DNA from 2 places in the Priestia sp. RMT2NF4 genome. Region 2 is predicted to be linked to the other one. Evidence: predicted binding sites of a transcription regulator. Region 2 holds the regulator's gene; the other holds the start of a gene.
What was found. The regulator Rex, encoded in region 2, represses fermentation and respiration genes when NADH is low (regulators of the CRP and FNR family bind a similar motif). The targets are predictions, from matches to a motif close to TTGTGAAATATTTCACAA.
Positions count from the first base shown of each region.

Region 1: the regulator Rex is predicted to act here: its motif matches at 1,581-1,598, upstream of ACMX9J_RS20180 (AtpZ/AtpI family protein).

Region 1 covers NZ_JBLQZO010000005.1:150,995-156,404, forward strand. The annotation lists gene ACMX9J_RS20175 (S8 family serine peptidase) at 1-1,514, shown strand, start outside; gene ACMX9J_RS20180 (AtpZ/AtpI family protein) at 1,812-2,033, shown strand; gene ACMX9J_RS20185 (ATP synthase subunit I) at 2,040-2,411, shown strand; gene atpB (F0F1 ATP synthase subunit A) at 2,430-3,140, shown strand; gene atpE (F0F1 ATP synthase subunit C) at 3,231-3,443, shown strand; gene ACMX9J_RS20200 (F0F1 ATP synthase subunit B) at 3,546-4,064, shown strand; gene ACMX9J_RS20205 (F0F1 ATP synthase subunit delta) at 4,061-4,606, shown strand; gene atpA (F0F1 ATP synthase subunit alpha) at 4,622-5,410, shown strand, end outside.
Region 2 covers NZ_JBLQZO010000018.1:10,100-15,509, forward strand. The annotation lists gene groES (co-chaperone GroES) at 1-206, opposite strand, end outside; gene ACMX9J_RS27235 (CPBP family intramembrane glutamic endopeptidase) at 506-1,234, shown strand; gene ACMX9J_RS27240 (YdiK family protein) at 1,231-1,458, shown strand; gene tatC (twin-arginine translocase subunit TatC) at 1,485-2,240, opposite strand; gene tatA (twin-arginine translocase TatA/TatE family subunit) at 2,256-2,441, opposite strand; gene ACMX9J_RS27255 (redox-sensing transcriptional repressor Rex) at 2,495-3,133, opposite strand; gene ACMX9J_RS27260 (ABC-F family ATP-binding cassette domain-containing protein) at 3,594-5,410, shown strand, end outside.

The DNA of each region.
Region 1 (5,410 bases), on a different contig from region 2:
CAATTCAAGATGATGTAGATATTATTAATTTATCATTAGGAAATGATGTGAATGGCCCTGATTTACCAACAAGCTTAGCGTTAGATCGAGCTGTTGAAAAAGGAATTGTAACGGTTACATCTAGCGGCAATTCAGGTCCAGGTTTATGGACGGTGGGCTCTCCGGGTACAGCGGGAAAAGCTATTTCCGTTGGCGCTTCTGTTTCTCCGACAACAGTTCAATTTCTAACAATTGGATTTAACAAAGAAAAAATTATGATGGCGCCAGTAGAAGGGTCTCGTCCATGGACGTTTAATCAAACGCTGCGTGTAATAAATGCAGAAGATTCCAAAGAGCAAAAGCATGCGTCGGGTAACGTCATTTTGCTAAAAGCAGAAGGAAATGCAGTTCAAAAAAAGATTAAACAAGCTGAACAGGCGGGAGCAAAAGCGGTTATTTTATATAGCCCGACAGAAAAAAGCATAGTCAGTAAACTAAAAGAGTCAGTAAATATTCCCGTGATATGGGTAAGTAAAAAAAGCGGTGACACCATTAGCCAACACATTCAGTCTCAACAACCGTACTTACGCACTGGCCAGCAGGTGGTGCAAGACTTGCTCACATCTTTCAGTTCAAGAGGGCCTGTAACGACTACTTGGGGAATCAAACCAGACGTCGTCGCACCAGGTTACTTCATTAATAGTACAGTTCCTGGAGGATATGAACGCATGCATGGCACAAGTATGGCTGCGCCCCATGTAGCTGGAGCGTGTGCGCTGATTTTACAAGCTCACCCGAACTGGTCTCCTGAACAAGTCAAAGCTTCATTGATGAACACCAGTAAAGTAATGCAGCAGCTAAACGGTCAAACGTATCGCGTATATGAACAAGGAGCGGGAAGAATTCAAATAGCAAAAGCCGTCACAGCAGAATCTTTGTTTTATCCATCTTCTTTATCTTTTGGTATTTTTACGCGTCCATCAAAGAAAGTTTTATCTTTTAAAATTGATAACCAGTCTGATAAAGCAAAAACGTATCGCTTAAACGTTCCAAAAAGGGATGAAGGAGTGAACTGGGATGTTCCATTACCCGTCACGGTGCCACCCCGTCAGACAAAAGAGATAGCTGTCACTTTATCGGTGCAGCCCCGTTTTAAAAATAAAGGTATATATGACGGATATTTGGAAATAAATGATTCACGTGAAACATTTTCGCTTCCCTATATGTACATGATTAGCATTCCAGATTATCCTCGTGTCATGGGATTGCAAGTAGCAGCGGAAAAAGAGAAAAATACGTATAGCTATGAACTGTTTTTGCCTGAAGGAGCAGATCAGTTAGGCGTCGCTCTTTTTGATAAGCAGTCTTTACAGTTTGTATCGTATTTAGATGTTGACGTGGATGTAGAAAGAGGCATGAGAAAACGAAAAATAACGATTGATGAATCGCTTGTACCAGGAGTGTACCAAATATTTGCATTTGTGAAAAAGCATAGACAAGAGCAGGTTGTACACAGTACAATAACGATTGAATGAACCTCTTTAAATGTTTTCATTTGAAGAGGTTTTATGTGTGGCAGAAATGTGAACAATAAGAAGAGATTGTGAAGTTTTTAGCTTAAACACATTGACATTAAATATACGCTATTGTATGCTTACAGGGAATATAAATGATAAGGTTTTCAACCTGTGAAAACCGTTGATATTTCTGCGTATTTTATTAGCTGTTTTTACCTTTTTTAGCAATTTTTTTTGCCTTTCTATCATATATTGAGCTATGAAAACGATAGAGAATTCGGAAAAAAGAAAATTTTGCAAAAGGGGTATGAGCTTATGAAAGATCGCAACCGTCATCCTTTGCAAGCGATGGCATTAGTGTCAATCATTCTATCACAGTTAGCAGGTTCAGTCTTAATTGGCTTATTCTCTGGAAGATGGGCTGATCAATGGCTTGACACCGAACCACTATTTTTGATTTTAGGCCTTCTTTCAGGGCTAGCAGCAGGTGTTTTTATGATGCTGCGGACAGTCCACCATTTTTTTTCAGGAGATTAATAATTCATGCAGGATTTGCAGCACGTTTTTCCAAGACTTCGTTCATACATATTGTATTTGTTAGCATTATACGTTCTCGGCTGGGGATTTACAAGTTATAAGGCTGTTTTTGCAGGTTTAATTTTAGGAACCGCCCTGAGTTTGTATAATTTGTGGAACTTAGTAAGAAAGTTTGAGCAGTTTGGACAGGCGTTGGATGAGGGGAAAAAGCCCCGTTCAATTGGGACTGTTGTAAGATTTGCAACAGCTGCTCTCGCAGTTGTGATTACCATCTCTTATCCAAAAACCTTTCATATTATTAGTGTAGTTGTGGGATTAATGACGTATTATGTTGTCATTATCATAGATTTAGTTGTTCAAAATATGCGTAGAAGATAGAAAGAGAGGTGAACACAGTTGGGTCATGAATCACCAACTATAGAGTTTCTAGGCCTTACTTTTAGTCAAAGTAACTTGCTTATGGTTACCGTAGCTTCTGTTATTGTATTCTTAATTGCAGTTTTATGTACTCGTACTCTTGCTATGAAGCCAAGCGGTGCACAAAACTTTATTGAATGGGTCTTAGATTTTGTTAAAGGACTCGTTAATAGCAATATGGATTGGAAAACAGGTGGCCGCTTTTTGACGCTAGGTGTAACTTTACTTATGTACATTTTTGTGTCAAATATGTTGGGTCTTCCATTCGCCATCGTGATTGACCATAACTTATGGTGGAAATCGCCAACCGCTGATCCAGCAATTACGCTGACGTTAGCCGTTATGGTAGTTGTACTATCACATTATTATGGTATTAAAATGCGAGGTTTCTCTGCATACACGAAAGATTACTTCAAGCCAATGGCATTTTTATTCCCGCTTAAGATTATCGAGGAGTTTGCCAATACGTTAACGCTTGGCCTTCGTCTTTACGGTAATATTTATGCTGGGGAAATTTTGTTAAGCTTGCTAGCTGGTTTAGCAACAACAGGCTTCCTAGGTACAATTGGAGCTGCTATCCCAATGCTTTTATGGCAAGGATTCAGTATTTTTGTAGGCGCAATTCAGGCCTTCATTTTCACAATGTTAACGATGGTTTATTTATCTCACAAAGTGAGTAGCGACCATTAATTTATAAAGCTTTGTTCAAGTAATACCCAATTTGGACAAAACAAAACTTAGTTAAACAAAATCATATATATTAAGGGAGGACTTTATAAAATGGGTTTAATAGCATCTGCAATTGCGATTGGTTTAGCGGCACTAGGTGCTGGTATTGGTAACGGTCTTATCGTTTCTAAGACGATTGAAGGCACAGCTCGCCAACCAGAAGCACGTGGTACATTAACTTCAATGATGTTCGTTGGGGTTGCCTTAGTTGAGGCGCTTCCAATTATCGCCGTAGTTATTGCATTCATGGTACAAGGTAAATAATAATGTGTTACATGTGGCGAAGATCATTCAAAAGAACCTTCGCCATTACTTTATGTCTTTAAGAAGTAAATTATATATGTGGAGTCTCTGAAGGGAGTGAACATGGCCGTGTCGAACATGTTTGTGTTAGGAGCAGCAGGCATTAATGGTGGAGATATTCTTTTCCAATTAGTGATGTTCCTTATCCTACTTGCGTTACTTCAAAAATTCGCGTTTGGTCCTGTAATGGGAATCATGAAAAAACGTGAAGAGCATATTGCCGGTGAGATTGATGAAGCAGAAAAGCAAAATGAGGAAGCGAAGAAGCTTGTTGAAGAGCAGCGTGAAATCTTAAAGCAATCTCGTCAAGAAGTGCAAGTAATGATGGAAAACGCTAGAAAGTCTGCAGAAGATAAAAAAGAAGAAATCATTGCAGCAGCACGCGAAGAGTCTGAGCGTCTAAAAGCTGCAGCAAAACAAGAAATCGAACAGCAAAAAGATCAAGCAGTTGCTGCGTTACGTGAGCAAGTTGCTTCATTATCTGTTTTAATTGCGTCGAAAGTTATTGAAAAAGAACTTTCTGAACAAGATCAAGAGAAGTTAATTCATGAATATATCCAAGAAGTAGGGGATGTACGATGAGTCAACCAGCTGTAGCCAAGCGCTATGCACTAGCTCTTTTTCAATTAGCAACAGAAAAACAGATGATCGATGAAATGCAAGAACAGCTACAAATCGTTGAAGAGGTGTTTGCTAAAACACCTGAATTAATGGATGTATTAACTCATCCAAAAATTACAATTGAGCGAAAAAAACAGTTTGTAAGTGAGGCATTTGCTGAACTTTCACCAACTGTTCAACATACGGTTCTTCTATTATTAGAGCGTCACCGCATTCAAATTGTTAGCCAAATGGTGCAAGAGTATCGTTTCCTAGCGAACGAAGTACGTGGCGTGGCAGACGCAACTGTTTATTCTGTCAAACCTTTAAGCGCAGATGAGAAACGAGCAATCTCGCAATCATTTGCTTCAAAAGTTGGAAAACATACGTTAAATATTTCAAATGTAGTAGATAAAAGCCTAATCGGCGGCGTGAAGCTTCGCATTGGTAATCGTATCTATGATGGCAGCATTAGCAGCAAATTAGAAACGATCCACCGAGGACTTCTTGCACACAGATCGTAGATAGGGGTGAAATTCATGAGCATCAAAGCTGAAGAAATTAGTGCGCTGATCAAGCAGCAAATTGAAAACTATCAGTCTGAGATTAAAGTGAGTGATGTAGGTACTGTTATCCAAGTTGGGGATGGTATCGCACGTGCTCATGGCCTCGACAATGTCATGGCTGGAGAACTGGTTGAATTTTCAAATGGTGTCATGGGAATGGCACAAAACTTAGAAGAAAACAATGTAGGTATCATTATTTTAGGACCATATACAGAAATTCGTGAAGGTGACGAAGTTCGCCGTACAGGACGCATCATGGAAGTTCCAGTAGGGGAGCAGTTAATCGGTCGTGTTGTTAACTCATTAGGTCAGCCAGTAGACGGCTTAGGCCCGGTAGAAACAACAAAAACACGTCCAATTGAAGGTGCTGCACCTGGCGTTATGGATCGTAAATCAGTACATGAGCCGCTTCAAACAGGTATCAAGGCGATTGATGCACTTGTGCCGATCGGCCGTGGACAGCGTGAGTTAATTATCGGTGACCGTCAAACGGGTAAAACATCGGTAGCAATCGATACAATCTTAAACCAAAAAGATCAAGATATGGTATGTATCTATGTAGCGATTGGCCAAAAAGAATCAACAGTTCGTAACGTAGTAGAGACATTACGTAAACACGGTGCTCTAGATTACACAATCGTTGTAACAGCATCAGCTTCACAACCAGCTCCACTATTATTCTTAGCACCATACGCTGGAGTAACAATGGGTGAAGAGTTTATGTATAACGGTAAGCACGTACTTGTTATTTACGATGACTTA
Region 2 (5,410 bases):
TATTTTGAGAAGATGATACGATCGCCCGCAGCTACTTCTAAAGCTACACGCTCACCGCTTTCTAATACTCGGCCTGTACCTACAGCAACAATTTTACCCTCTTGTGGCTTTTCTTTTGCACTGTCCGGTAACACGATACCGCTTGCTGTTTTTTCCTCAGATTTTACAAGTTCAATCACTACGCGATCACCTAATGGCTTTAACAAGTGAAACAACCTCCTCAAATAATATGTTTGCATTTTTATTAGCACTCAACCTCAACGAGTGCTAACACAATTATTATATTAAAACAAAGTGGGTTTTTTTTGCAAGTATTAAACAAAAAAAATTTAAAATTTACGACAACTACATATAATAGTCTTAGATTTCGACGATTTTGAGAAATAAAGCATTCTTTTCTCTGTTCAATAATATGTATGTTACAATACGAGCAAGAAGAAATTACTAACTTTACAGTACTTCTTCGACATATATACATAAAAACCTTTTAAAGGAGTATAGAAGATTGGAAAAACGTTATTGGTATGTTATCCTCACCTACATCCTTATGCAGTTTTCAGGAGTTGTTGGTATACCGCTGTTAAAATTAACAGGAATGTTTGATGACTATCCAGTTCGAACAGCGAATGTCATGCTTTTGACTTATTGGACTATCATTAGCTTTATCCTTGGTTTACTTATTGTCTTACTGCTGCTGCGCCGTGACATGTCCATGCGTATAGAACATGCTGGAAAAACGATTGCTGTTGTCTGGTCAGTCCTTGGGGTGTTTCTCGCTATGGCTGGTCAAGCTGTAGCAGGTATGATTGAGCACGCTCTTGGCATTACCCAAGTATCTGAAAACACACAAAATATTGTTAATCTTGTTAAAGCAACGCCGTTCCTTATTGTCGTTACGTCTGTTATTGGACCAATACTAGAAGAGATTATTTTCCGAAAGATTATTTTTGGTTCTCTTCACAAACGATACAATTTCTTTATCTCTGCATTTATTAGTTCCCTTATTTTCGCTGCGGTACACTGGGATTTTAAACATTTACTTGTGTATACAGCTATGGGATTTGTATTTGCATTCCTTTATGCAAGGACGAGACTAATTGTTGTACCTATTATTGCTCATGTTTTGATGAATACAATCGTTATTTTATCTCAAACTATTTTTGCAGATAAAATTATAGAAATGCAAAAACAAGCAGAACAAATGCAGTTCATTTTTGGAGGCATGTTTTTATGAAGAATATCCCTTTAACACGAGGGTTTATTTATATTATTATGGGGATTTTATTCACCTACTTGGCAATTCAAAATGCCCAGGAAACCGTCTGGAATTTCCCCACAATCTTATTTGCACTCGTAGCCGCATTCGATTTCAGGTTTGCGGTTCGCATCTTTATCTTGCACTACAAAATTAAAAAATTGCAGCAGCAATATAAAAATCAAGATGATTCATCCAAATAAAAAAACCACTGTTTCAGTGGTTTTTTTTACATACTAACATCTTCTCTTTCTTGCTCTGCCCTTGCCTTTAACACTTTGCGATACGAAATGCGGGAAATAATGATGCTGATTTCATACAAAATTAAGAGCGGCACTGTCACCATCATGTGCGAGAGCAATTCCGGTGGTGTAATAAGTGCGGCAATAACTAGCAGTACGAAATAGGCATATTTTCGAATTTGAGATAAAAACATAGGCGTTATAATTCCTAAACGCGTCAAAAACATAACGACGACAGGAAGCTGAAACAACAAGCCAAAAGGCAGTGTGAGCTGCATTAAAAAAGAAAAGTATTCATTAATGCCAATCACTTGGTTTACATTCAGCTCATCAGAAACGCGCGTCATAAAATCAACGACAAATGGAAACAACACAAAATAAGAAAAAGAGACACCGCCGATAAAGAGAAAAATGGAAACAGGAATATATCCAAGCGTTACCTTACGCTCTTTTTCATATAAACCAGGACTAATAAATGCCCAAAGTTGATACAGTGCAACAGGAGCTGCAAGTACACAGCCGATAATAACAGCAAATTGCATATAAATCTTAACTGGATCTGTTAACCGAAATGCATTCATCGTTAAATTCTTTGCCTCATCAGCATGCTGTAAATAGACAATAACCTTATCCGCTATAAAAAAGCCGCCAATTGTGGCAATCACAAAGAAAAATAAAACAATTAAAATGCGTTTTCGCAGCTCTCCTATATGATCATATATTGACATTTCTTGTTCGGTCATACTATGATCACCCTTTTACTCTTTGTCATCTACTTGACGCTGTTTATCTTTTTCACGATCTTCTGATGCACCGCTAGCGGCATGCTTAAACTCTCTAAGCGTTTGGCCCACTGATCTTCCTAGCTCCGGTAACCGTTTCGGCCCAAAAATAAGCAGTGCTACAATCGCAATAATAATCCAACTGCCTGCTCCAATCCCCATATTCCCACTCTCCTTATTAATTTAGACTTAAGGAAATCGTAACACAGTCCGCCTTATTCAACAGGATAATTTTTCAAAAAGTAGACGAGCGACTGTAATTCTACAGCAAGATCAATATGATGGAGTCGAATCTCATCCGGTACGTTTAAGCGTGCAGGAGTAAAGTTTAAAATTCCTTTAATTCCGCAACTCACTAAACGATCAGTAATTTGCTGAGCAACAGTGGCAGGAACGGTTAAAATCGCTACTGAGATGTCATCACTCATATAATCTTCCAATTGGTCAAGATGATAGACCGGCACGTCGCCTACTTTCGTACCTACTTTATCTTCTATCACATCAAAAGCGCACTCAATTTTGGTGTTATTATTTTTAATAAAATTATAATTTAAAAAGGCCGTTCCTAGATTCCCTACGCCAATCAGTGCTACTTTCGTTACTTCATCTTGGTCTAACGTTTTACGGAAAAATGTAAGTAAATAATTCACATTGTAGCCGTATCCCTTTTTTCCTAATGCACCAAAGTAAGAAAAGTCCCGACGAATAGTAGCAGAATCCACTTTCACTGCCTCACTTAACTCCGCTGACGACACACGCTGTTTACCAGAAGCATGCAAATTTTTCAAAAAACGATAATAAAGCGGCAATCGCTTAGCCGTTGCTTGTGGTATTTTTAATTGTTCAGTGTTCACGTTGTACCCCCTCAGTTCATGTATGTCATTACTAACATTTTCAAGTAATATTGCATTACCTTTCACAAAGCATCAACCGCTTTGAGGTAGCGCTTCCAATTCTCTCTCTTTTCTCTTGTTTTATATATACTCCGCTTCACACCTCGACGGCTTTTGTCTATTCAGCACTCCTTAAAGTCGGTATGTAGAACGAAGCAATTAGCCCTTCAAAGGATCGGTTTGTTAGTCATGACGGATTTTTTTTACATCCATCATAGATAAGTTCAGAGATGCACTTATCTCTTATTTTAACATAGTATCCTGTATAAAATGTGCAGGTAAAATCATTTTATTTCATGAATCAAAACATTCGCTTCATCATTTGTCCTTGTCCCTCTACAAATTACAAACGCTTGTAGGAAGAACTTGTAGTTAAAAATATGTTAAAATACACTATGGATATACTACTAGAGGTGAAAAAATGATTATTCTACAATTGAACGGTATTACAAAATACTATGGGGCAGAACCCATTTTATCGAATATAAAGTTAGAAGTACAATCAAAAGACCGCATTGCCCTAGTGGGACGAAACGGTGCTGGTAAATCAACTTTATTAAAAATTATTGCTGAGCAGCTTTCCTATGACAGCGGAGAAATTATTAAACCTAAGGGTGTTTCCATTGATTATATGGGACAAGATACAGTTCTTGAGTCAACACTCTCCATATGGGAAGAAATGATGACTGTCTTTGCTCCATTAAAGAAGATGGAAAAAGAATTACGTACGCTTGAAACGAAGATGGGTGATCCAGACATTTTTAATGATTCAGTTCAATACGAAAAACTAACCAAAGAGTATGATCAGCTTCAAGTAACGTTTAAAGATTTAGGCGGCTATCAATATGAAGCGGATACACGATCTATTCTTCACGGTTTCCGTTTTTCAAACTTTGACTACAGCACCCCTATTTCCTCCTTAAGCGGTGGACAAAAAACGCGCCTGGCTCTTGCAAAACTGCTTTTAACAAAGCCTGATTTGCTTATTCTGGATGAGCCTACCAACCACTTAGATATTGAAACTTTAGCATGGCTGGAACAGTTTCTGCAAGGGTATGAAGGAGCTATTTTAATCGTTTCACATGATCGTTACTTCCTTGATAAAGTCGTAAATCAAGTGTATGAAGTCGTACAAAAAACAACGGTGAAGTACACGGGCAACTACTCTAAATACCTTGTACAAAAAGCAGAGCGATATGAAAAAGAGTTGCGTCAGTACGAAAAGCAGCAAGATGAAGTCGCAAAGCTGAATGATTTTATTCAGCGAAACATCGCCCGCGCATCGACTACAAAACGTGCGCAAAGCAGACGTAAACAGCTCGATCGAATGGAGTTAATAAATCGACCTAACGAAGGCGAAAAATCAGCTAGTTTTTCGTTTGAAATTGAACGTCAAAGCGGAAATGAAGTCTTAAATCTGGAAGATGTGTCTATCGGATATGATGAAAACAACTATGTCGTCCAAGAGGCAAACCTTCGCATTAAAAAAGGGGAAAGCCTTGCGTTGGTTGGTCCTAATGGCGTGGGGAAATCAACTTTATTAAAAGGCATTGTGGATAAACTCAGCTTCAAGACTGGAACCATTTCCTTTGGCTCAAATGTAATGGTTGGTTATTACGACCAAGAGCAAGCCAATTTAACGTCTAATAAAACCGTTTTAAATGAACTTTGGGATGACTACCCAGCCAAACCTGAAAAAGAAATCCGTACAGCGCTTGGAAATTTTCTGTTTTCAGGTGATGATGTACTGAAAATCGTTTCCACGCTCAGCGGTGGTGAAAAAGCACGTTTAGCTCTTGCGAAGCTTATGCTTCAAAAAGCTAACTTCTTAATTTTGGATGAACCTACTAACCATCTTGATTTAGATAGCAAACAAGTACTCGAGAATGCGTTAATTGATTACCCAGGGACTCTATTATTTGTTTCACATGACCGTTATTTTATTAATCGTATTGCCAATAAAATAGCAGAGCTATCTCCTGAAGGAGTAGAAGAATTTCTTGGAGATTATGACTATTATGTAGAAAAGAAAGCAGAAATAGAGGAAATCAAAGAATTAGAAAATATAAAAGCAAACGAAGAACGTACGGTAAAAGTAGATAAACAGTCCTATAAACAAGATAAAGAACAAAAGAAATTGATGAGACAGCGAACGCGCCGCATTGAAGAAATTGAAACTGAAGTAAACAAATTAGAAGCCGCCCAAGCGGCGAATGAAGAACTTCTTTGTGACCCTGA